One region of the Azospirillum largimobile genome, then DNA from elsewhere that is predicted to be linked to it. Evidence: predicted binding sites of a transcription regulator. Region 1 holds the regulator's gene; each other region holds the start of a gene.
What was found. The regulator PhoB, encoded in region 1, activates phosphate uptake and scavenging genes when phosphate is short. The targets are predictions, from matches to a motif close to TNTCATAAAACTGTCA.

Region 1 (5,477 bases):
CCCCTGCCTCCTCCGGCACTCCGGTGAAGTCGCGGATCAGGAGCGAGGCCTTCGCCCGCCGCCTACGCGCCCGCCATGCCGCGGAACGCCGCTTCCGGCTGGCCGGGGCCGCGGCGGTGGCGCTGGCGGCGCTGATGCTGGTGGTTCTGCTGGGCTCGATCGTCGCCAAGGGCAGCACCGCCTTCTGGGAAGCGCGGATCCGGCTGGAGGTGACGCTGGACCCGGCGGAGGTCGCCGAGCGCAACTATGCCCCAATGCTGCGTCGGGCGCTCCATGCCCAGTTCCCGCAGGTTACCGACCGCGCCGGCAAACGCGTGCTGAACGACCTGCTGTCGTCTGGCGCGCCCTACGAGCTGGAGGCGATGGTCGCGAAGGACCCGGCGCTGGTCGGGACGACGCTGACCGTCTGGGTCCGCGCCGACGACGAGATCGACCAGCTGGTGAAGGGCCGCTACCGCCGCGACCTGCCGGAGAGCGAGCGCGGGCTCAGCGACGCCAAGATCGCCGCGGCCGACGCGCTTCTGGCCTCCGGTGCGCTGGCGCAGGGCTTCAACACCACCCTGTTCACCGCCGGCGACAGCCGGGAACCGGAACAGGCGGGCATCGGCGGCGCCATCGTCGGTTCGCTGCTGACGCTGCTGGTGACCATGGCGCTGTCGGTGCCGGTCGGGATATCCGCTGCGGTCTATCTGGAGGAATTCGCGCCGAAGAACCGCTGGACCGACCTGATCGAGGTGAACATCAACAACCTCGCCGCGGTGCCGTCGATCATCTTCGGCCTGCTGGGCCTCGCCGTGTTCCTCGGCTTCTTCGGCATGCCGCGCTCCGCCCCGCTGGTCGGCGGGCTGGTGATGGCGCTGATGACGCTGCCGGTCATCATCATCTCGGCCCGAGTCGGGCTGAAGGCGGTGCCACCGTCGATCCGCGAGGCGGCGCTGGGCATCGGCGCCTCGCCCCTGCAGACGGTGCTGCACCATGTGCTGCCGTTGGCGATGCCCGGCATCCTGACCGGCACCATCATCGGCATGGCCCGCGCGCTGGGCGAGACGGCGCCGCTGCTGATGATCGGCATGGTCGCCTTCATCGTCGACGTGCCCCACGAGCTGACCGACAGCGCCACGGTGCTGCCCGTTCAGATCTACATGTGGGCCGACAGCCCCGAGCGTGCCTTCACCGAACGCACCTCTGCGGCGATCCTGATCCTGCTCGGCGTCCTGATCCTGCTGAACGGGACGGCCGTGGTCCTGCGCAAGATTTTCGAGAGACGGTGGTGAGCGCCCCATGAGCATTACAAGCGGCATCCCGAGCAGCATCCAGAGCGGTATTCCGGGCCCGCTGAAGCTGCGGCCCCGCGGCGACCAGCGTTCCGGCCAACACCCTGGGCAGCGTTCCGGCGCGGACCTGCCGGCCAAGATGACCACCCGCGCGGTGAAGGTGTTCTACGGCGCCAAGCAGGCGTTGAAGGGCATCGATCTCGACATCCACGAGAACCGGGTGCTGGCGCTGATCGGCCCGTCCGGCTGCGGCAAGTCGACCTTCCTGCGCTGCCTGAACCGGATGAACGACACCGTCGAGGGCTGCCGGGTCGAGGGACGGATCGCCCTGGACGGCGAGGATGTCTACGGCAAGGCCGTGGATGCGGTGCAGCTGCGCGCCCGCGTCGGCATGGTGTTCCAGAAGCCGAACCCGTTCCCGAAGTCGATCTACGACAACATCGCCTATGGCCCGCGCATCCACGGCCTGGCTTCCGGCCGCGACGAGCTGGACGAGGTGGTGCAGACCTCGCTGAAGCGCGCCGGCCTGTGGGGCGAGGTGAAGGACCGCCTGCGCGAGCCCGGCACCAGCCTGTCCGGTGGCCAGCAACAGCGGCTGTGCATCGCCCGCGCCATCGCCGTCAGCCCCGAGGTGATCCTGATGGACGAGCCCTGCTCGGCGCTCGACCCCATCGCGACCGCCCATATCGAGGAGCTGATCGACGAGCTGCGGGCCAACTACACCATCGTCATCGTCACCCACAACATGCAGCAGGCCGCCCGCGTGTCGCAGCGCACCGCCTTCTTCCATCTGGGCGAGATGGTGGAGTGCGACGACACCGAGGAAATCTTCACCAACCCGCGCGACGAGCGCACCCAGGGCTACATCACCGGCCGCTACGGCTGAGCCCTCCCCTCCCCCTATGCCCCACGCCTGCGCCCCTTCCCTCCTTTGTTGAAAAGGCTGTCCCATGCCGGTTAACGTCGAGACGCGCGCTGTGAACGGAGCCTCCATGAACGCGGCCCTGAAGCCGCTCGTCCTGGTCGTCGAGGACGAGGCCGACATCCTGACGCTGTTGAAGTACAACCTGGAAAAGGAAGGCTTCCGCGTCGCCACCGCCAGTGACGGCGAGGAGGCCCTGCTTGCCGCCGGCGAACAGACGCCGCACATCGTGCTGCTCGACTGGATGCTGCCGCTGATGAGCGGGCTGGAGGTCTGCCGCCAGCTGCGCCGCAACGCCAAGACCCGCGACATCCCGATCATCATGCTGACCGCCCGCGGCGAGGAAGGCGACCGGGTGCGCGGCCTGAATTCCGGCGCCGACGACTACATCACCAAGCCCTTCTCCCCGACCGAGCTGGTGGCGCGCATGCGCGCGGTCCTGCGCCGCGCCTCGCCCGGCATGACCGACGAGATTCTGACCTTCGCCGACGTGACGATGGATCTCGCCGCCCACCGCGTACGCCGCAATGGGCGCGACGTACACCTCGGCCCGACGGAATTCCGCCTGCTGCGCCATTTCATGCAGCATCCCGGCCGCGTCTTCTCGCGCGAACAGCTGCTCGATCTGGTGTGGGGCCACGACGTGTACGTCGAGCCGCGTACGGTCGACGTACACATCCGCCGCCTGCGCAAGGCGATGAACGAAGAGGACGAACTGGACCTGATCCGCACCGTGCGCTCGGCGGGGTACGCGCTGGATACGAAGTCGATGTGAGGGGAAGTTAGACCCCCACCTAACCTCCCCCGCAGGCGGGGGAGGGACTGCCGCCACTCTCCCGTATCAGCACTTGTCCCCTCCCCCGCCCAGCGGGGGAGGGTTAGGGTGGGGGCCTAACGCAGCGGCAATGGTGAGATTGCCCCCATGATCCTGCTCTTCACCGACTTCGGCCTCTCCGGCCCCTACACCGGCCAGATGAAGGCGGTGCTGGCGCAACAGGCGCCCGCCGTCCCCGTCATCGATCTGTTCGCCGATGCCCCCGCATTCGACCCGCAGCTTTCCGCCTATCTGCTCGCGGCCTACGCCCCGGCCTTCCCCGCCGGCAGCGTCTTTCTCTGTGTCGTCGATCCCGGTGTCGGCACCGACCGGCGGCCGGTGATGGTGGAGGCGGACGGGCGCTGGTTCGTCGGGCCGGACAACGGTCTCTTTGCCCTGATCGCCCGCCGCGCAACGTCGCTAAACGCCTGGACCATCGACTGGATTCCGGACCGGCTGTCCGCCAGCTTCCATGGCCGCGACCTGTTCGCCCCCGTGGCTGCCAGCCTTGCCACCGGCCGGCCGGTGGATCGCAGCCCCCTCCCCCTCACCGCTATCGACCGTCCCGACTGGCCGGATGAGCTGGCGCGCATCGTCTATGTCGATGTCTACGGCAACGCCATGACCGGCATGCGGGCATCCGCCCTGCCTGCAGACGCCGTGTTGAGTGCGGCTGGCACCCGCATCACCCGTGCCCGCACCTTCGGTGCCGTCGGACCGGGGGAGCCGCTGTGGTACGAGAACTCCAACGGGCTCGCCGAGATCGCCGTGAACCGCGGACGGGCTGACCATGCGCTTGGTCTCAAGGTCGGCGATGCGGTGACCGTAGAAGCCTGAACAATCCCGGACAAAAGAAAACCGCCCGGAAGCTGGTGCTTCCGGGCGGTTGCTGCTTGATCCGATGCTTGTCCGATCAGGCGTCTTCAGGCTCAGTCGTTGTTGCGCTGACCCAGGAACTGCAGCAGGAACTGGAACAGGTTGATGAAGTCCAGGTACAGCGTCAGGGCGCCCATCAGGGCCAGCTTGCCGGTGCTCTCGTGATCGTAGCCCTCGGCGTAGCTTTCCTTGATCGCCTGGGTGTCGTAGGCGGTCAGGCCGGTGAAGATCAGCACGCCGATGGCGGAGATCGCGAAGTGCAGGGCCGGCGACTGGAAGAAGATGTTCGCCAAGCCGGCGATGACCAGGCCGATGACGCCCATCATCAGGAACGAGCCCATCTTAGACAGGTCGGCCTTCGTGGTGTAGCCGTACAGGCTCATCGCCAGGAAGGTCGCGGCGGTGACGAAGAAGGTCAGCGCGATCGACGCCCCGGTGAAGACCAGGAAGATGGCCGACATCGACAGGCCCATCGCGCCGCAGTAGGCCCAGAAGATCATCTGTGCCGATGCGAAGGACAGGCGCTGGATGCCGAAGGACAGCACCATGACGAACGCCAGCGGGGCCAGCATCACCACCCATTTCAGCGGCGTGCCGAAGATGGCCGCCATCATGGCCGGGCTGGACGACACCAGTGCGGCGACCAGGCCCGTCAGGATCAGGCCGGCGCCCATGTAGTTGTACACGCGCAGCATGTGCTGGCGCAGGCCTTCGTCGAAGTATCCCCGATCTGTCGCGCGGCCTGCGGTCGCGAAGCGGTTATAGGTCGGGTCTGCCATGTTGGTTTCCTCGGTGGAATAGGGTGATCCCGTCGTCCTGACATATTGGCGAGTCCGCAAATCGGTTCAATAGGAATCGGCAGCGGTTCTCCAAGATGAAAAAGCTTTCACGTTTCGTTTTTGCTACCGCTTTCTGCCGCGGGAATCACTCGTTGCGAAGCAATGGCGCGGACGGCTGGCCCAGTGCCCGCCAAGTACCATAGAACCCGAAGGCGAGAGTGATCGCCGTGCTGAGCAAGGCCGTGGTGACCACCGCCGACGGCAGGAAGCTCCACTCCCAATGCATCAGGAAGCGCAGCACCGCCCAGGCGGTCAGCGTGCCGATGCCGCCGGCGATGACCGCGGTCAGCAGGCCCAGCAACCCGTATTCCAGCAGGAAGGCGCGCAGCACGTCGCCGCGCGTCGCCCCCAGCACCTTCAGCACCACCGCGTCGTAGACCCGGCGGCGATGGCCGGCGGCCACCGCCCCGGCCAGCACCAGCGTGCCGGCGGCGAGCGTGATACCGGCGACGATGCGCACCGCGGTGCCGATATGGCCCAGCATCTCCGACACCGTATCGAGCGCGTCCTTGATCCGCACCATGGTGATGTTGGGGAAGCGCTGCAGTACGGCGCGCTGCACCTGCGTTTCGGCATCCGGCGTGGCGCGGACCGTGGCGACCCAGGTCTGCGGTGCGCCTTCCAGCGTGCCGGGGGCGAAGACCATGGTGAAATTGATCGCCATGCTGCTGAAGTCGGCGGCACGGACGTTGGCGACCGTGGCCTCGATGCTGCGGCCCAGGATGTTGATCGACAGCGTGGCGCCGGGGCCG
Region 2 (5,477 bases), 2.2 Mb from region 1:
CGCCCAGAAGCGCGGGGAATGGTTCATCTCGCGCAGATGCGCCACCTCGTGCCCGACGACATAGTCCAGCACCGGTTCCGGCGTCAGGATCAGCCGCCAGGAGAAGGACAGCCGGCCGGTGGACGAACAGCTGCCCCAGCGGCTCTTGGTGTCGCGGATGGTGACGGCGGCGATGCGGGCGCCGATGGACGCGGCCTTGACGCGGGCGCGGGTCGACAGCTCGCGCTTCGCCTCGGCGGTCAGGAAATCGCGGACGCGGCGGGCCACATGCTCCGGCTGGCCGCCGACCAGCAGGGCGCCCTCCTCGATCCGGGTCGGTCCGCGCAGGGCAGGGTCGTGGCGGATGACATGCTCGACGCCCAGGTAAGGCACGCTGGCGCCGTCGGCGAAGGGCAGGGACGGCGGCATCGCCGCCAGACGTGCCCGCAGCCAGCCGTCATGCCGGCCGACGAACTGGCGGGCGTCGGTCTCCGACACGCCGACCGGAACGACAACCTGCACCAGCCCGCGCCCGGCATCGACGCGCAGGGTCATGCGGGTGGCGCGCGCGCTCTCCCGCAACTCCAGCGGAATCGGCAGGCCTGAAATCTCCAGCGCCCGCGGCGGCTGGGGCGGCCGGGCGGCGGATCGCTTGCGTTTGCGCAAGAGGGCGGGGAGGGAAGGGCGGCGCTGCACCATGCCGTCTTATAGCGCGGCTTCGGGCGCACGCGAAAGCGTCCTGCCACCTTGGCGGTAAAGGAGTTGCGGCGCAGCCTCGGCTTAAAGCATTAGGGCCTTCGAACGAACCATAGGCTATGGGATCGACTGAGGTCACATTTGACACGATCGATCGGAGCACAAGATAAAGCAGAGGTAACGCGGCGGTCCCGGGATCCCCGTTTTTCCGGACTTGAAAGCGCCTTTTCTCTATCGTCAGTCTTCCCCGCAGTTTTGCCGAGTACATGCCGATGCCACTCATCCAAGGACAGACGCCGACCCGCGCGGACTGGTTCGACGCGCTGATGTCGGCCAACGACGCCCCCCATGCGTTGCTTGGCGAAGACGGGCGCGTGCTGGTGGCGAACCGTGCCTTCGCCGAGGCCCTTGGCCTCGCCCGGGATGCGGTGGAAGGGCGAACCCTGGCGGAGGGCGGGTTGGCGGCAGGGGCGGCCGACGCGATCGACGTGCTGCGGCGCCAAGTGCTGGCGACCGGCACGGCGGCGAGCGGTGCCGGACCGTTTCCCGGCCTCGGGGGGGCCGTGGCGCTGAGCCCGGTGCGGGATGCCGGCGGCGGCGTCCGCGCGGTGGCGCTGATCGCCGACGCCGGTGCGGCCGCCCTTGCGGAGGCGCGGGCTGATGCCGCCCAGGCGCGTGCCGACGCGGAGCGCGCCCGCACCGCCAAGGGCAAGTTCCTGTCGGCGGCGAGCCACGATCTGCGCCAGCCCTTCCAGGCGATGCACCTGTTCCATCATCTGCTGATCGGCCGGCTGACCGATCCGGCCTCCATCGAACTGGCGAACAAGCTGGAGCAGGCGATCGTCGGCGGCGAGACCCTGCTGCGCGCCCTTCTGGAGGTGTCGGCGCTGGAGGCCGGGCTGGTCACCGCCAAGCCGCAGACCTTCCCGGTCGACGAACTGCTCGCCAAGATGCTGGAGGAGTTCGGGCCGGAAGCGGAGGCCAAGGGGCTGCGCTTCAACGTCCGTCCGCTCGATGCCCAGGTCACCAGCGATCCCGTCCTGATGGAACGGCTGCTGCGGCCGATCTTGGCGAACGCCCTGCGCTACACGCTGAAGGGCGGCATCCTGCTGGCGGCGCGGCGGCGTGGCGACACCCTGCGCATCGAGGTGTGGGACACCGGCGTCGGCATCGACCCGGCCAACCATGCCGTGATCTTCGAGGACTTCCACCAGCTCGGCAACCCCGGCCGCGACCGCAAGCAGGGGCTGGGGCTGGGGCTGGCCATCGTGCGGCGGCTGGCGCAGGTGCTGGGGCATCCGGTCACGGTGCGCTCCAAGCTCGGTAAGGGCTCGGTCTTCGCGGTGGAGGTGCCGCTGTCCGGTTCCGACGGCGATCGGTCGGGCGACGAGTCCGCCGACAGCGAACCGGAACCGGCAGTCGGGACGTCAGCGTCCGCCGTCCCGGCAATGGCCGGCACGGTGCTGGTGATCGAGGATGACGCCATGCAGCTGGAAGGGATCGGCATGCTGCTGCGCGGCTGGGGCTATGCCGTCATCCCGGCCCGCGGCATCGTCGAGGCCTGCGCCGAGTTGGACAGTGCCGCCGCCGCCCCGGACCTCGTGTTGTCCGACCTGCGCCTGTCGGGGCCGGAGACCGGCATCGACGCCATCCAGGCTGTGCGCGCCCGTTGCGGCCGGCGCGTGCCGGGCGTGATCGTGACCGGCGATACCGACCCCGACCGGCTGCGCAGCGTCGACCGCAGCGGCCTCCCCCTGGTCCACAAGCCCTGCGATCCCCGGGCGCTGCGCCGCCTGCTCAGCCGCAGCCTGAAGGCGGGGGCCGGACCCGCTGCAAATGGCGGGGGCCGGCCGGACCTCGCCTGTTCGCGCTAGCCTTTCCGCGCCTGCGCATTTTCGCTCTGCAACATCCCGGCTGGCCTGATTCCCGCGTCACAAAACCGTAATACGGCGTCTTGACAGACCCAGCCGTGCATGGGCAGTGTGACGCTTAGAGCAACCAAACAATTTCGAAAGCGATCATCGGGTTATCGGTTCTTTTCGCAAGCGCAAACACATTGCCGTATGCGTCTGCCACCAAAACTTCACGAAAGCGTCGCGGGACGGCAACCCAATGCCCTCATGACAACCGCGCACCATACCGGGACAGGGAGACCCACCGCATGTTGAGCCGCCGCAAGCTTGCCCTCCTGACGGGCGCCGCCACCACCACCGCGCTGCTGTTCGCCGCCCTTCCGGGGTCCGCGCTGGCGCAATCCAAGACGGTGATCGATTTCTGGCACGGCCTGCCGCAGCCGTTGGGCGGCCAGTTGGAGCAGGTCGTCAAGGACTTCAACGACAGCCAGCAGGCGGTCCAGGTCAACGCCTCCTACAAGGGCGCTTATCCCGAGACGATGCAGGCCGCCATCGCCGCCTTCCGTGCCGGCAACGCGCCGCACGTCGTCCAGATGTTCGAGGTCGGAACGGCAACGATGATGGCCGCCGGCCCGGCGATCAAGCCGGTCTACCAGCTGATGCAGGAAACGGGGGCAGCCTTCGACGCCGACGCCTACATCCCGGCGGTGAAGGGCTATTACTCGTCCAAGGACGGCAAGATGATGGCGCTGCCGTTCAACAGCTCCAGCACCATCATGTTCTACAACAAGGACGCCTTCCAGAAGGCCGGCCTTGACCCGAACAAGCCGCCGGCGACCTGGCCGGAGATGATCGAGGCGACGAAGAAGCTGAAGGCGTCGGGCTCCACCTGCCCGATGACCACCTCCTGGCCGGTGTGGGCGCAGTTCGAACAGCTGGGCGCCATCCACAACACTCCCTTCGCCAGCCAGGCCAACGGCTTCGGCGGCCTGAACGCCGAGCTGAAGATCGATGCCCCGCTCTTCGTCAAGCATGTGCAGACGCTGATCGACATGCAGAAGGAGGGGCTGTTCAAGTATGGCGGCCGCGACAACAAGCCGGACGCCCTGTTCCCGTCGGGCGAATGCGCGATGATCCACGGCTCGTCCGGCCTGCGCAGCCGCACCACCAAGGAGGCGACCTTCGCCTGGGGCGCCGCCCCGCTGCCCTACTGGCCGGAGTTCGCCAAGGAAGGTCCGAAGAACAGCATCATCGGCGGCGCCGCCTTCTGGGTCATGACCTCGCCCAAGCGCACGCCGGCCGAATACAAGGCCGTGTCGCAGTTCTTCAGCTATCTCGCCAAGCCCGAGGTGGATGCCAAGTGGCACATGGACACCGGTTATGTCCCGGTGACGATGAAGGGCTTCGAGTTGGCCAAGGCCCAGGGCTATTACGACAAGAACCCCGGCGCCGACGTGCCGGCCGCCCAGCTGACCCGCACGCCGACCACCGAGAACAGCATGGGCCTGCGGCTGGGCAACCTGCCGGAAATCCGCAACATCGTCCAGGAAGAGCTGGAGAAGGCCTTCCAGGGCCAGCAGGACGCCAAGCAGGCGCTGGACTCCGCGGTGAAGCGCGGCAACGCCGTGCTGCGCAACTTCGAGCGCGCCAACAAGGGCTGAGTGGCTGAGCGACCCTAGGATCCCCTCTCCCCCCGCTCTCGCGCAAACCAAGTTTGCGCTGACGCGACAGGCGGACCTCCGGTCCGCCGAAAGCGGGGAGAGGGTTAGGGTGAGGGGGATGCGTGGCGTGGCTTTTTTCGACAAGCAACGTCGTAGCTCCTCGCCCAATCCACCCCATGCCTCCCCCTCACCCCGGCCCTCTCCCCGGGGGGGAGAGGGGGGTATGGGGGCCCCAAATGCGCGCCATCTAACCGACGAAAGACCATCCTTTGCAGCGTCGCGTGACATTCGACAGCCGGCTGCTGCCCTACCTGCTGCTTGCGCCGCAGGTGGCGGTGACGCTGGTGTTCTTCATCTGGCCGGCGGCCCAGGCCGTCTGGCAGTCGGTGCATCTGCAGGACGCCTTCGGCATCCGCAGCGAGTTCGTCTGGTTCGAGAATTTCGAACATGTGCTGACCGATCCGAATTACATCGACACGCTGAAGGTCACCGTGATCTTCAGCGTCGCGGTCACCGTGCTGTCGATGGGCACGGCGCTGCTGCTGGCGGTGCTGGCCGATTCCAAGATCAAGGGCGCGCGGGCCTACAAGACGCTGCTGATCTGGCCCTACGCCCTGGCGCCGGCCGTCGCGGCGGTGTTGTGGATGTTCATCTTCAATCCCGACATCGGGTCCTTCGGCCGGGCGCTGAGGGCGCTGGGGTACGACTGGGACTACCGGCTGAACGGCGGGCAGGCGCTGTGGATGGTCATCATGGCCGCCAGCTGGAAGCAGGTGGCCTACAATTTCATCTTCTTCCTGGCCGGCCTGCAGGCCATCCCGCGCTCGGTGATGGAGGCCGCCAGCATCGACGGCGCCGGTCCGGTCCGGCGGTTCTGGACCATCACCTTCCCGCTGCTGTCGCCGACCACCTTCTTCCTGCTGGTGGTCGACATGGTCTACGCCTTCTTCGAGACCTTCGGCACCATCCATGCCCTGACCCAGGGTGGGCCGGGCAAGGCGACGGAGACGCTGATCTTCCGCGTCTATCACGACGGCGTGGTCAACAACGACCTCGGCGGGTCGTCGGCCCAGTCGGTGATCCTGATGGTGATCGTCATCGCTCTGACCGCGGTGCAGTTCCGCTTCATCGAGCGCAAGGTCCATTACGCATGAAGCAGACCCGTTTCATCGATGTCGTGCCGCACATCGTCCTGATCGTCGGCGTCCTCATCTTCGCCTATCCGATCTACGTGACGCTGATCGGCTCCACCTGGGATTCCGGCACCATCGGCCGTGGCGGTCTGCCG
Region 3 (5,477 bases), on a different contig from region 1:
ACCGGCTCGTCGATCATGCCGCAGAAGAAGAACCCCGACGCGGCGGAGCTGGTGCGCGCCAAGGCCGGCCGGGTGATCGGCAGCCTGAACAGCCTGCTGATCGCCATGAAGGGCCTGCCGCTGGCCTATTCCAAGGACATGCAGGAAGACAAGGAACCGGTGTTCGAGGCCGACGACACGCTGGCGCTGTGCATCGCCGCCATGGAAGGCATGGTGCGCGACATGCAGCCGAACGTCCCGGCGATGCGCGAGGCGGCCGACCGCGGCTTCCTGAACGCCACCGACCTCGCCGACTGGCTGGTGCGGGAACTGGACATGCCCTTCCGCGAGGCGCACCACGTCACCGGCCGCGCCGTGAAGGCGGCGGAGGACCGCCGCGTCGGCCTGACCGACCTGACGCTTGAAGAGCTTCAGGCCATCGAGCCGCGCATCACCGAGGCCGTCTATCCGGCGCTGAGCATCGAGGCGTCGCTGAACAGCCGCACCAGCTTCGGCGGCCCGGCCCCGGTCCGCGTGCAGGAGGCGGTGAAGGCCGCCCGGGAGCGTTTCCTGTGAACCGTCACGTCACCCTGACCGTCCTCGCCCTGGCCGGCGTGCTGGCTCTGGCCGGCTGCGGCAAGAAGCCCAGCATCGTCGACAGCCCGCGTCCGGAGGGTCAGGTCGATCCCTTCCCGCGCACCTATCCCAACCCCTCGCTGGACCCGAAGCCCGGTAAGCCGGCCGGTTCCGGAGTCCAGTTCCCATGAACGCCGCCCGCACCGGTGCCCCCGCCTATAGTTCCCCCAACGGCTCGCCCATGAGCGTCTTCGCCTACCGCAACGGCGTGCTGCACGCCGAATCCGTGTCGCTGGAGGATGTAGCGCGGGAGGTGGGCACCCCCTTCTACCTCTATTCCACCGCGGCGCTGGAATCGCACTACAACGCCTATGCCGGCGCCTTCGTCGGCCAGGATGCCGGCGTCTGCTATGCGTTGAAGGCCAACTCCAACCTCGCCGTCATCCGCACGCTGTCCCGGCTCGGGGCCGGCGGCGACGTGGTGTCGGTGGGCGAGATGAAGCGGGCGCTGGCCGGCGGCATTCCGGCCGAGCGCATCGTCTTCTCCGGCGTCGGCAAGACCCGCGACGACCTGCGCGCCGCGCTCGAGGCCGGCATCCACCAGATCAACGTCGAGTCGGTGCCGGAGCTGGAGGCGCTGAGCGAGGTTGCCTCGTCCATGGGCGTGGAGGCTCCCATCGCCTTCCGCGTCAACCCGGACGTCGACGCCAAGACCCACGCCAAGATCTCCACCGGCAAGAAAGAGAACAAGTTCGGCATCGACTACGATCACGCGCGTGAGATTTATCAGCGCGCGGCAGCCCTGCCGGGCATCAAGCCGGTCGCCATCGCGGTCCATATCGGCTCGCAGCTGACCGACCTCGCCCCCTTCCGGGCGGCCTACGAGCGGGTGGCGGCCCTGCTGCACCAGCTGCGCGAAGACGGGCACGACATCCAGCGCCTCGACCTCGGCGGCGGGCTCGGCATCACCTACAAGAACGAAGCGCCGCCCGATCTGGCCGACTATGCCGCGATGGTGCGCTCCATCACCGGCAATCTCGGCTGCCGCATCACGCTGGAGCCGGGCCGTTCGCTGGTCGGCAATGCCGGCATCCTGGTCAGCCGCGTCATCTATGTGAAGCAGGGCCTGCACCGCCGCTTCGCCATTGTCGACGCGGCGATGAACGACCTGATCCGCCCGTCACTCTACGACGCCTATCACGGCATCGTCCCGGTCGCCGAGCCGGCGTCCGGCGTCGCGGCGGAGCCCTACGACGTGGTCGGCCCGGTGTGCGAGAGCGGCGACACCTTCGCCGTGCAGCGCCCGCTGCCGCCGCTGGCCGACGACGACCTCGTCGCCTTCCTGTCGGCCGGCGCCTATGGCGCGGTGATGGCCTCAACCTACAACACCCGCCCGCTGGTGCCGGAGGTGCTGGTCAACGGCGACCGCTTCTCCGTCATCCGCCCCCGCCCGACGGTGGAGGAGATGCTGGCGGCCGAGCGCGTGCCCGACTGGCTGTAAGGGCTGTCTAATCTTCAAAGCCCTTCTCCCCTTGTGGGGCGGGATCGGCCAAACGCCAACGGCGTTTTGCCGACCCGCGGGTTGGGATGAGGGGTGCTGCCGACCAAAGGTCGGTGGAATTCAGGCTTGCGCCCCTCACCCCAACCCCTCTCCCGCAAGGGGAGAGGGGCTTTCTCGAAGAAGGAAGCCCAAATACGATTTCTCTGCGGAAAGAGGGGCTCCGGCCTCTTCCCGCCCCCTCAGGTGCGGATCAGCCCGTCCGTCCTGGACGGCTCGGCCGGCGGATTGACCGGCCCCGGCGACAGCTGCCAGCCGTCGAGCGCACGTTTCAGCGCGTCCAGCCCGGCACCGGCGGAAGATTTGGCCTCGTCGGCGGCGCGGGTGATAGCGGCGCAGAGTTCGGCGCGCCGCTTGGGATCGTCGCGGCTTTCCTCCAGCGCGCGGCCGACGTCGTCGGTCGTCCCGCCTTTCCCGGCGTCGGGCGGCGCCGTCTTCGGGTCGATGCCCAGGAGCGGCAGCAGATATTCCCGCCCCTTCTCCCGCGCCAGCGCCACCGCCTTGTCCCCGAAGCGTTCCGCCGTCGCCAGACCGGCGTCCCAGGTGCTGAGCGCGGCCGAGACGGTCGGGCTGCAGCGGCCGGCGGGGTCCTCCGGCGATGCCGTCTGCGCCTGCAGCGGGGCGGCTGAGAGCAGCAGGACCGCCAGGGCCGGCACGGCAAGGCGGCGGATGGAACTGGATGGGCACGTCATGCGGGAAAACCTGCGGTCTTGAAGGGGCCTGACGGTCATTTGGGGAGGCGGCATGCGCCTTTCCATGGCCCCGCCCGATCCGGCACAGCCGACCCGGATCATTCCGTCCAGCGCCTGGAAAGTGCGCAGAGGCCGCAACCTGTGGCGATTTTGCTACCAAATGACTGTTTCATGACTGTTACATGACATGCCGCCGCTGCACTGCGCGGCGAAGCGTGCTAAGAGCAGCGCCAAATCACCCCAGTTACCGCGAGTCACCGTCCCATGCTGCTGCGCGCTTTCCGTTCGCTGATGCCGAAGGAGGAACGCTTCGTCGACCAGTTCGTCGAGCAGGCCCGCCACATCGTGGCCGCAGCCGCCGCCCTGGAGGCGGTGATGGACGCTGGACCGGAGGAGCGGGCGCAGAAGATCGCGGCGCTGAAGCGGGTGGAAAAGGACGCCGACCGCATTGCCAAGGATGCCGGGCGCGACCTGCACCGCGCCTTCATCACCCCCTTCGACCGTTCCGACATCCTGTCGCTGATCAACGCGCTGGACGACGCCATCGACCTGATGGACGAGGTGCCGCGCCATGCCGGGCTCTACGGCATCGAGACGTTCGACGAGCCGATGCGCCGCTTCGTCGTCCTGATCCGCCAGCAGGCCGACGTGATGGTGGAACTGATGCCGCTGCTGGGCGCCATCGCCCGCAACGCGGAACGCATCGATCATCTCTGCGGCCGCATGTCCGACCTGGAGGACGAGGCCGACGACGTGCTGCGCAGCGCCCTGCAGTCGCTGATCGCGGAGAAGCCGGACATGATCGCCTTCCTCGGCCGGCGCGAGCTGTACGAGATGCTGGAGGCGGTGACCGACCGCTGCGACGACGTCGGCGACCTGGTCGCGGGCATCACGCTCGATCAGGTCTGAGGCGGCGGCAATGGAGGCCCTCCAGCTCGCTCTGCCGGCGATCATCTTCATCGTCTTCGTGGCGCTCGCCTTCGACTTCATCAACGGCCTGCACGACGCGGCGAACTCCATCGCCACCGTGGTGTCGACCCGCGTGCTGTCGCCCAAGCTGGCCGTGCTGTGGGCGGCCTTCTTCAACTTCATCGCCTTCCTGTTCTTCGGCCTGCATGTCGCCACCACCATCGGCACCGGTCTGGTCGACCCGCTGGTGATGGACCCGGCGGTAATCCTGGCGGCGCTGATCGGCGCCATCGGCTGGAACCTGATCACCTGGTATCTCGGGCTGCCGTCCTCGTCGTCCCATGCGCTGGTCGGCGGCATCGCCGGGGCCGGCATCGCCAAGGCCGGGTTCGGCGCCATCATCGCCAGCGGCTTCACCAAGACCGCGGTCGCCATCGTGCTGTCGCCGGGCATCGGCCTGCTGCTGGCGCTGCTGCTGATGCTGGTGGTGTCCTGGGTGTTGCGCCGCTCCGCCCCCTTCACGGTCGACCGGCAGTTCCGCCACCTCCAGCTCGTCTCCGCCGCCCTCTACAGCCTGGGCCACGGCGGCAACGACGCGCAGAAGACGATGGGCATCATCGCCGTCCTGCTGTTCAGCCAGGGCATGCTGGGCGATACCTTCTACGTCCCCTTCTGGGTCATCATCACCTGCCAGGCGGCGATGGGGCTGGGCACGATGATGGGCGGCTGGCGCATCGTCCGCACCATGGGCTCGCGCATCACCGACCTGAAGCCCTACCAGGGATTCTGCGCCGAGACGGCGGGCGCCATCACGCTGTTCGGCGCGACGTGGCTGGGCATCCCGGTTTCGACCACCCATACCATCACCGGCGCCATCGTCGGCGTCGGCTCCGCCCGCCGCACCTCGGCGGTGCGCTGGGGCCTGGCGGGCCGAATCGTATGGGCCTGGGTGCTGACGATTCCCGCCTCCGGCATCGTCGCCGCCCTGTCCTACCTGCTGGTGGCCGGCCTGCTGACCCCGTAAGCGGGCCGCCGGCCCGTTCGGCCGGGCGGGGAATCGGGGGCAGGAACACGACGCGAACGGATAAACCCTTCGTTCAGCAGCGCGGCCTTGACCCGGAAGGGCTGGAACGGCAGGATCGGTGCGGTGGAGACAGGATACCGGTCATGCCGCATATCGAACGCACCGACCAAGGCGAGCAGTATGTGCTTCCCGGCACCGAACGCCGGACGGCTCCCGGCTTGCCCTATGCGGCGGAAGCCGACGGCCAGCTGACCCTTCATTTCTACGCCCCGCCCGACAAGTCCGAACGCCGGCCCCGCCCGACCTCCGCGCGCGCCCTGCCCGCCACCCCGGCCATGCCCGCGGTGATGCCGGCCGCGATGGCTCAGGTCCAGACCAGCACGTCGGCGGAGGCCACGCCGCAAAGCCTGTTCGGACGTCGCCTCGCCCATTTCCCGCGGGTGTTCGAGCAGCCCTGAGGGCTGTCGGCAGCCGTCTTCGCGTTTCGGTTCTTGCGGCCGTCATCCCGCGGAGGCGGGGATCCAGGCTTACCCATTGGTTTCTCTTGGGAAACACGGGATTCCCGCCATCGCGGGAATGACGGCCAGGAGTTGCTATCTCTCCGGCATGTCGAATAACCGTACGGGCGATCAGGCAACGCCGGTGCGGCTGCGGTCGGATGCAAGGGTGCGGGCGACCTGACGCAGCAGGATATCGCGGTCATAGGGCTTGCCGATGTGACCGTTCATCCCGGCCTCGC
Region 4 (5,477 bases), 1.4 Mb from region 1:
CAGCCCCTCGATCGAATCGACATCCGGCTTCTGCATCAGCTCCAGGAACTGGCGCGCGTAGGCCGACAGGCTTTCCACGTACCGCCGCTGCCCCTCGGCATAGATCGTGTCGAAGGCGAGCGACGACTTGCCCGATCCCGACAGGCCGGTGATGACGATCAGCTCGTCGCGCGGCAGATCCACATCGACGTTCTTCAGGTTATGTTCCCGCGCGCCGCGGACGCTGATGTATTTGTTCATGGAGTGTTCTTTTACCCGAAGCCCATCCGGATGGAAAGTGGCAAGCAGCCGCGCCGCATGACGAAAATCGGACCGCCCCGCTGAGTCTCTTACGGGACCGCCGGACGCCGGCCGGCTGACGATATATGCGCTCAGGCTCGCATTGCCACCGGCGCCCGGCGCGGGTCGGTCATGACCAGAAGGGCGGCACCGCGCGGAAACGCTTCCACAGATCGGGCAGGGCCTTGCGCCGCTTGTCCGACTGGCGCTCGATCCAGGCGGCGACCGTGGCGGCGGTCTTCGGGTCCGCCCCCTTCAGTTCGCCCAGCATGCGTGCGCCGGTGACGGCGTCCTGTTCGGCATCCAGCGCCGCCTGCAGCGGCTCCAGCGCCGCGAAGAAGGGCAGGGCGGCGGCCTCCGGATAAAGGCCGCGGAAGAAATCGGCGGTGTAGCGCAGGCTGCGCAGCCGGCGGCGCAGCTTGTCGCGGCCCTTGGCATCCTCCGGCGGCTTGGCCGCCTTGCCGAGCTTCGCCAAGCGGGCGGACAGCCAGCCGCCGGCCAGCGTGGCGACCGGCGCCGACAACATGGCACGGCGGTCGCCCTCGGCCTCCGACATCCAGCGGCCATGCTCCAGCCATGCCCCCAGTCCCAGGACCATGGTGGTGCAGCCGGGCGCCAGGATCGCCGCCATCGCCTCCCGCGCGGGGCCTGCCCCGGCGGAGCGGGCAAGGACGGCCAGCCGATCCAGCGCCGCGCGGTCGATGCCCGTCCGCGCGGTGGGGGCGGCGAGCAGCGGGTCGATGACGCCGGACATCAGCACGTCCCAGCCCCGCGCCGGGCCCAGCCGTTTGGCCAGCGCCCGGCTTTCCTCCACCAGACGGTCGGCTTCGGGGGAGGCGATCAGCGGCGCGAAGAGGCGGTGGGCGATGCGCAGCCGGCGCAACGCGATGCGCATCCGGTGCAGTCCCTCCACATCGCTGCCGCCGAGTGCGCAGGCCTCGTTGGCGAGGAACTGGCGCAGCGCCTGGCGCAGGATGTGGCGATAGGCCTCGGCCACCGTGGTCAGGGGGGAGAGGCCCAGCGGTTCGGCCTCCACCGGGCCGGGCGCCTTGCCGGTGACCAGCCGAAGCCCGGCCTCCGCCTTGCTCTCGTTGCCGATGCGCATGGGGATGGCGGCCTGCAGGGTCAGCGCCAGATCGAACAGGCTGGCGACCTTTCCCGACTTCAACTCCAGTTCCACCTCGCTGATGGGCAGGGAGTTGCCGCCGGCATAGACCCGCCCGTCATCGACCGCCATCTCCACCGCCGTCAGCGGATCGGGACGGAGCAGCAGGGTGGTGCGGCGGAAATCGGTGATGAACAGGCAGTCCAGATCGTCGAGCGCCGACGCCGGCACCAGACCGGCGACGCCGGGGTCGGTCAGCACGCCGCGGTCCACCGCCTCACCCGCCACGGTCCAGTCCCACTCCCGCCGCACCGCGACCGCGGCGGAATCGCCGGGGCTGGCGCTGTTGACCGTCTTCAGCGTCTGGACGAAGCGGTCGCCCTCCTGCCGCACGCGCAACGCCACGCCATTGGCCGCCAGCTTCAGGTTCGGCGTGTCGAAATAGGCGGTTCGCAGGCGCTGTGTCTCCGCAGGCCCATCGGCCAGCGCCAGCAGGGCCGGCAGCGAGGCGACCCGCGCCAGATCCGCCGAGGCCGCATGGAGTTTCAGCTCCACCTCGCGGAAGGCGGGGGCGGAGGGCTGCGCATCGTGGGCGGCGGACGGGCCGGCGGGCGGAATGGCGGGTGGCAAGGGTCGGCGTCCTCCCGAATCCGGCCGAAACGGCCTGACGGCCAGAGTGGCCTGGAATTGAACAGGTGGATCCGTGGATACTCCAACCGTCGCCGCAGGTTAAGAGAGTTTACGCGGCTGCACAAAATCCGCCAGCCGGCCGGCGCCAAGCTCCAGGTCCGCCCAATGCAGGGTCTCGAAGACCAGGACGGCGCAGGCGCCGGTCGGAAACTTGTCGGCCAGATCATGGCGCAGGTGATGGTCGCCGCTGCCGGTCAACGCGTTCGCCAACTCGTGCAAATCCGGATTGTGGGCCACCAGCATCACGCCGGTCGCCGAATCAGGTACGTCGCGCAGCCGCTCCAGCAACGTGCGGGCGCCGCACAGATACAGGCCGCGTTCATGCTCCACCGGCGGGTAGGGCGCGCCCATCGCCGTCATCACCCGCTTGCGCGTTTCCACCGCGCGAACCGCGGTCGAGCATAGGACGAGGTCGATGTGGGCATGATGCTTGGCGAGGTAGCCGCCGACCAGCGACGCCGCCTTTTCGCCGCGGGCGTTCAGGGGCCGGTCGTGGTCATCCAGCGACGGATCGTCCCAGGAGGATTTGGCGTGGCGCAGCAGGAACAGCGTCTTCATGGCGGGATTCGGTCGGATTGGACTGGCCGTAAGGCGGGGGAGGGGTGGGAGATGGCTTGGAACATCGCCAAATGGGAGTCCTGAAACCGTAACGCATATGGGATACTCTGTCTGCCCACCATATAACGGTTGCCCAAGGCGCCGCACCGCGGCCCGGGGCAGACGGGGTCCCAAGATTTCAGAGGTTGACGTGACGCATCTCCAGGAACTCGAGTCGGTCGGCATCGAGCCCAACGCTCCGGAACGCTTCATCAATCGGGAGCTGTCGTGGCTGGCTTTCAACCAGCGCGTCCTGGACGAGGCCGCCAATCCGAACCACCCCCTTCTGGAACGGCTGCGCTTCCTGTCGATTTCAGCCAGCAACCTCGACGAATTCTACATGGTCCGCGTCGCCGGCCTGAAAGGGCAGGTGGCCGCCGGGGTCAAGGCCCCCAGCCCGGAGAATCTCACGCCTGCCCAGCAGTTGACGGCAGTCAAGCAGCGCATCGCCGCGCTGATGGACAGCCAGCAGACGATGTGGCGCACCCTGAAGGGCGAGCTGCGCGAGGCCGGGATCTCCGTCGTCGATCCCGGCGACCTCAGCGAAGGCGAACTGGATTGGCTGGAAGCCAAGTTCCTCGACGACATCTTCCCGATTCTGACGCCCATCGCGGTCGATCCGGCCCACCCCTTCCCGTTCCTGCCGAATCTGGGCTTTTCGCTGGCGCTGCAGTTGCACGATCCGGTCAAGGGCCGGCACATCGACGCGCTGGTGCCGCTGCCCACGCAGCTGGAACGATTCATGCGGCTGCCGGGATCGGACATCCGCTTCATCCAGCTGGAAAAGGTGGTGATGCAGTTCATCGACCGCCTGTTCCCTCCGTTCCAGGTCAAGGCGCACGGCGTCTTCCGTGTGCTGCGCGACAGCGAGATCGAGATCGAGGAAGAGGCGGAGGATCTGGTCCGCACCTTCGAAAGCGCGCTGAAGCGCCGCCGCCGCGGCAGCGTCATCCGGCTGGCGACCGACAGCGGCATGGCCGCCGACCTGCGCGAATTCCTGCGCCATGAGCTGAACGTGGCGTCGGACGACGTGTTCATCCTGGACGGGCTGATCGGCCTGACCGACACCAAGCTGCTGATCGTGGACGAGCGGCCGGACCTTGTCTTCCGCCCCTTCAACGCCCGCTTCCCCGAGCGGATTCGCGATTTCGGCGGCGATTGCTTCGCGGCGATCCGCCACAAGGACATCGTCGTCCACCACCCCTACGAATCCTTCGACGTGGTGGTGCAGTTCATCCGGCAGGCGGCGCGCGACCCCCAGGTAGTGGCGATCAAGCAGACGCTGTACCGCACCAGCAAGGACAGCCCGATCGTCGCCGCGCTGATCGAGGCGGCGGAGGCCGGCAAGTCGGTGACCGCGCTGGTGGAACTGAAGGCCCGCTTCGACGAGGAGGCCAACATCCGCTGGGCGCGCGATCTCGAACGCGCCGGCGCCCAGGTGGTCTACGGCTTCGTCGATCTGAAGACGCACGCGAAGGTGTCGCTGGTCGTGCGGCGCGAGAAGAAGGCGCTGCGCAGCTACGTCCATTTCGGAACCGGCAACTATCACCCGATCACCGCGAAGGTCTACACCGACCTGTCCTTCTTCACCTGCGACCCGGCGCTGTGCCACGACGCCGCCGTCATGTTCAACTTCATGACCGGCTACGCCACGCCCAAGGTTCTGGAGAAGATCGCCATCGCGCCGATCACCCTGCGCCAGCGCCTGTCGGACCTGATCGAGGGGGAGATCGCCCATGCCGCCGCCGGCCGTCCGGCCTCGATCTGGGTGAAGCTGAACTCCCTGGTCGATCCGGTCATCATCGACAAGCTGTACAAGGCTTCGCAGGCCGGGGTGCAGATCGACATGATCATCCGCGGCATCTGCTGCCTGCGGCCAGGGGTGAAGGGGCTGTCGGAGAACATCCGGGTGCGCAGCATCGTCGGCCGCTTCCTGGAGCATGGCCGCGTCATCTGCTTCGGCAACGGCCATCCCATGCCCAGCAACCAGGCCAAGATCTTCATCTCCTCGGCCGACTGGATGACCCGCAACCTGGACCGCCGCATCGAAACCCTGGTGCCCATCGAAAACCCGACGGTGCACGAACAGGTGCTCGACCAGATCATGGTCGCCAACATGAAGGACGACGCAAGCACCTGGAAGCTCGGCCCCGATGGCGTGTACCATCGGATCAAAGCTGGCCCTGACGCGTTCAGCGCCCATAATTACTTCATGACCAACCCCAGCCTGTCGGGCCGGGGCAGCGCGCTCAGCAGCAAGCGCACGCCGCCGCGGCTCATGCTGCACGCGGTGTCCTAAGGACGGGTGACGGGAGTCTGAGTATGAGCAAGGACAATCGCGCGGCCGCCTTTGCGGGCGACGTTTCCGCCATCTGGAATGCGTCGGCCGGTGGTGCGGCGGAGCGCGTCGGCGTGATCGACATCGGGTCCAACTCGATCCGACTCGTCGTCTATGACGGGCTGACCCGTTCGCCGCTCGCCCTGTTCAACGAGAAGGTGCTGTGCGGGTTGGGCCGCGGAGTGGAGAAGTCCGGCCTGCTGAACCCCGACGGCGTGGCACAGGGGCTTGTCGCGCTGGAACGCTTCGCCACGCTGGCCCAGGGTATGCGCGTCGGCCGGCTGGACGTGATCGCCACCGCCGCAATGCGCGACGCCCGCGACGGCGCCGCCTTCGTCGACGCCATCCGCCGCCGCGCCGGCCTGACCGTCCGCGTCATCAGCGGGGAGGAGGAAGCGCGGCTGTCCGCCATGGGCGTGCTGTCCGGCACCCCCGGCGCCGACGGCCTCGTCGGCGACCTCGGCGGCG

Region 2: a site for PhoB is predicted at 2,605-2,620, ahead of ugpB (sn-glycerol-3-phosphate ABC transporter substrate-binding protein UgpB). Genes of this name have one in related genera too.
Region 3: a site for PhoB is predicted at 2,978-2,993, ahead of ACWPKK_RS27080 (DUF47 domain-containing protein). Genes of this name have one in related genera too.
Region 4: a site for PhoB is predicted at 2,709-2,724, ahead of ACWPKK_RS05975 (RNA degradosome polyphosphate kinase). Genes of this name have one in related genera too.

Annotation. Positions count from the first base shown of each region.
Region 1 covers NZ_CDRMUA020000001.1:2,635,274-2,640,750, reverse strand. The annotation lists gene pstA (phosphate ABC transporter permease PstA) at 1-1,274, shown strand, start outside; gene pstB (phosphate ABC transporter ATP-binding protein PstB) at 1,414-2,160, shown strand; gene phoB (phosphate regulon transcriptional regulator PhoB) at 2,267-2,971, shown strand; gene ACWPKK_RS12460 (SAM hydrolase/SAM-dependent halogenase family protein) at 3,119-3,847, shown strand; gene ACWPKK_RS12455 (Bax inhibitor-1/YccA family protein) at 3,940-4,665, opposite strand; gene ACWPKK_RS12450 (ABC transporter permease) at 4,811-5,477, opposite strand, start outside.
Region 2 covers NZ_CDRMUA020000001.1:484,826-490,302, forward strand. The annotation lists gene ACWPKK_RS02340 (M48 family metallopeptidase) at 1-678, opposite strand, end outside; gene ACWPKK_RS02345 (ATP-binding protein) at 948-2,549, shown strand; gene ugpB (sn-glycerol-3-phosphate ABC transporter substrate-binding protein UgpB) at 2,837-4,189, shown strand; gene ugpA (sn-glycerol-3-phosphate ABC transporter permease UgpA) at 4,459-5,343, shown strand; gene ugpE (sn-glycerol-3-phosphate ABC transporter permease UgpE) at 5,340-5,477, shown strand, end outside.
Region 3 covers NZ_CDRMUA020000005.1:503,233-508,709, forward strand. The annotation lists gene argH (argininosuccinate lyase) at 1-555, shown strand, start outside; gene ACWPKK_RS27065 (hypothetical protein) at 552-746, shown strand; gene lysA (diaminopimelate decarboxylase) at 797-2,056, shown strand; gene ACWPKK_RS27075 (hypothetical protein) at 2,296-2,805, opposite strand; gene ACWPKK_RS27080 (DUF47 domain-containing protein) at 3,070-3,714, shown strand; gene ACWPKK_RS27085 (inorganic phosphate transporter) at 3,725-4,738, shown strand; gene ACWPKK_RS27090 (hypothetical protein) at 4,882-5,196, shown strand; gene ACWPKK_RS27095 (response regulator) at 5,368-5,477, opposite strand, start outside.
Region 4 covers NZ_CDRMUA020000001.1:1,275,651-1,281,127, reverse strand. The annotation lists gene uvrA (excinuclease ABC subunit UvrA) at 1-240, opposite strand, end outside; gene ACWPKK_RS05985 (CYTH and CHAD domain-containing protein) at 410-2,014, opposite strand; gene ACWPKK_RS05980 (SixA phosphatase family protein) at 2,114-2,632, opposite strand; gene ACWPKK_RS05975 (RNA degradosome polyphosphate kinase) at 2,823-4,970, shown strand; gene ACWPKK_RS05970 (Ppx/GppA family phosphatase) at 4,994-5,477, shown strand, end outside.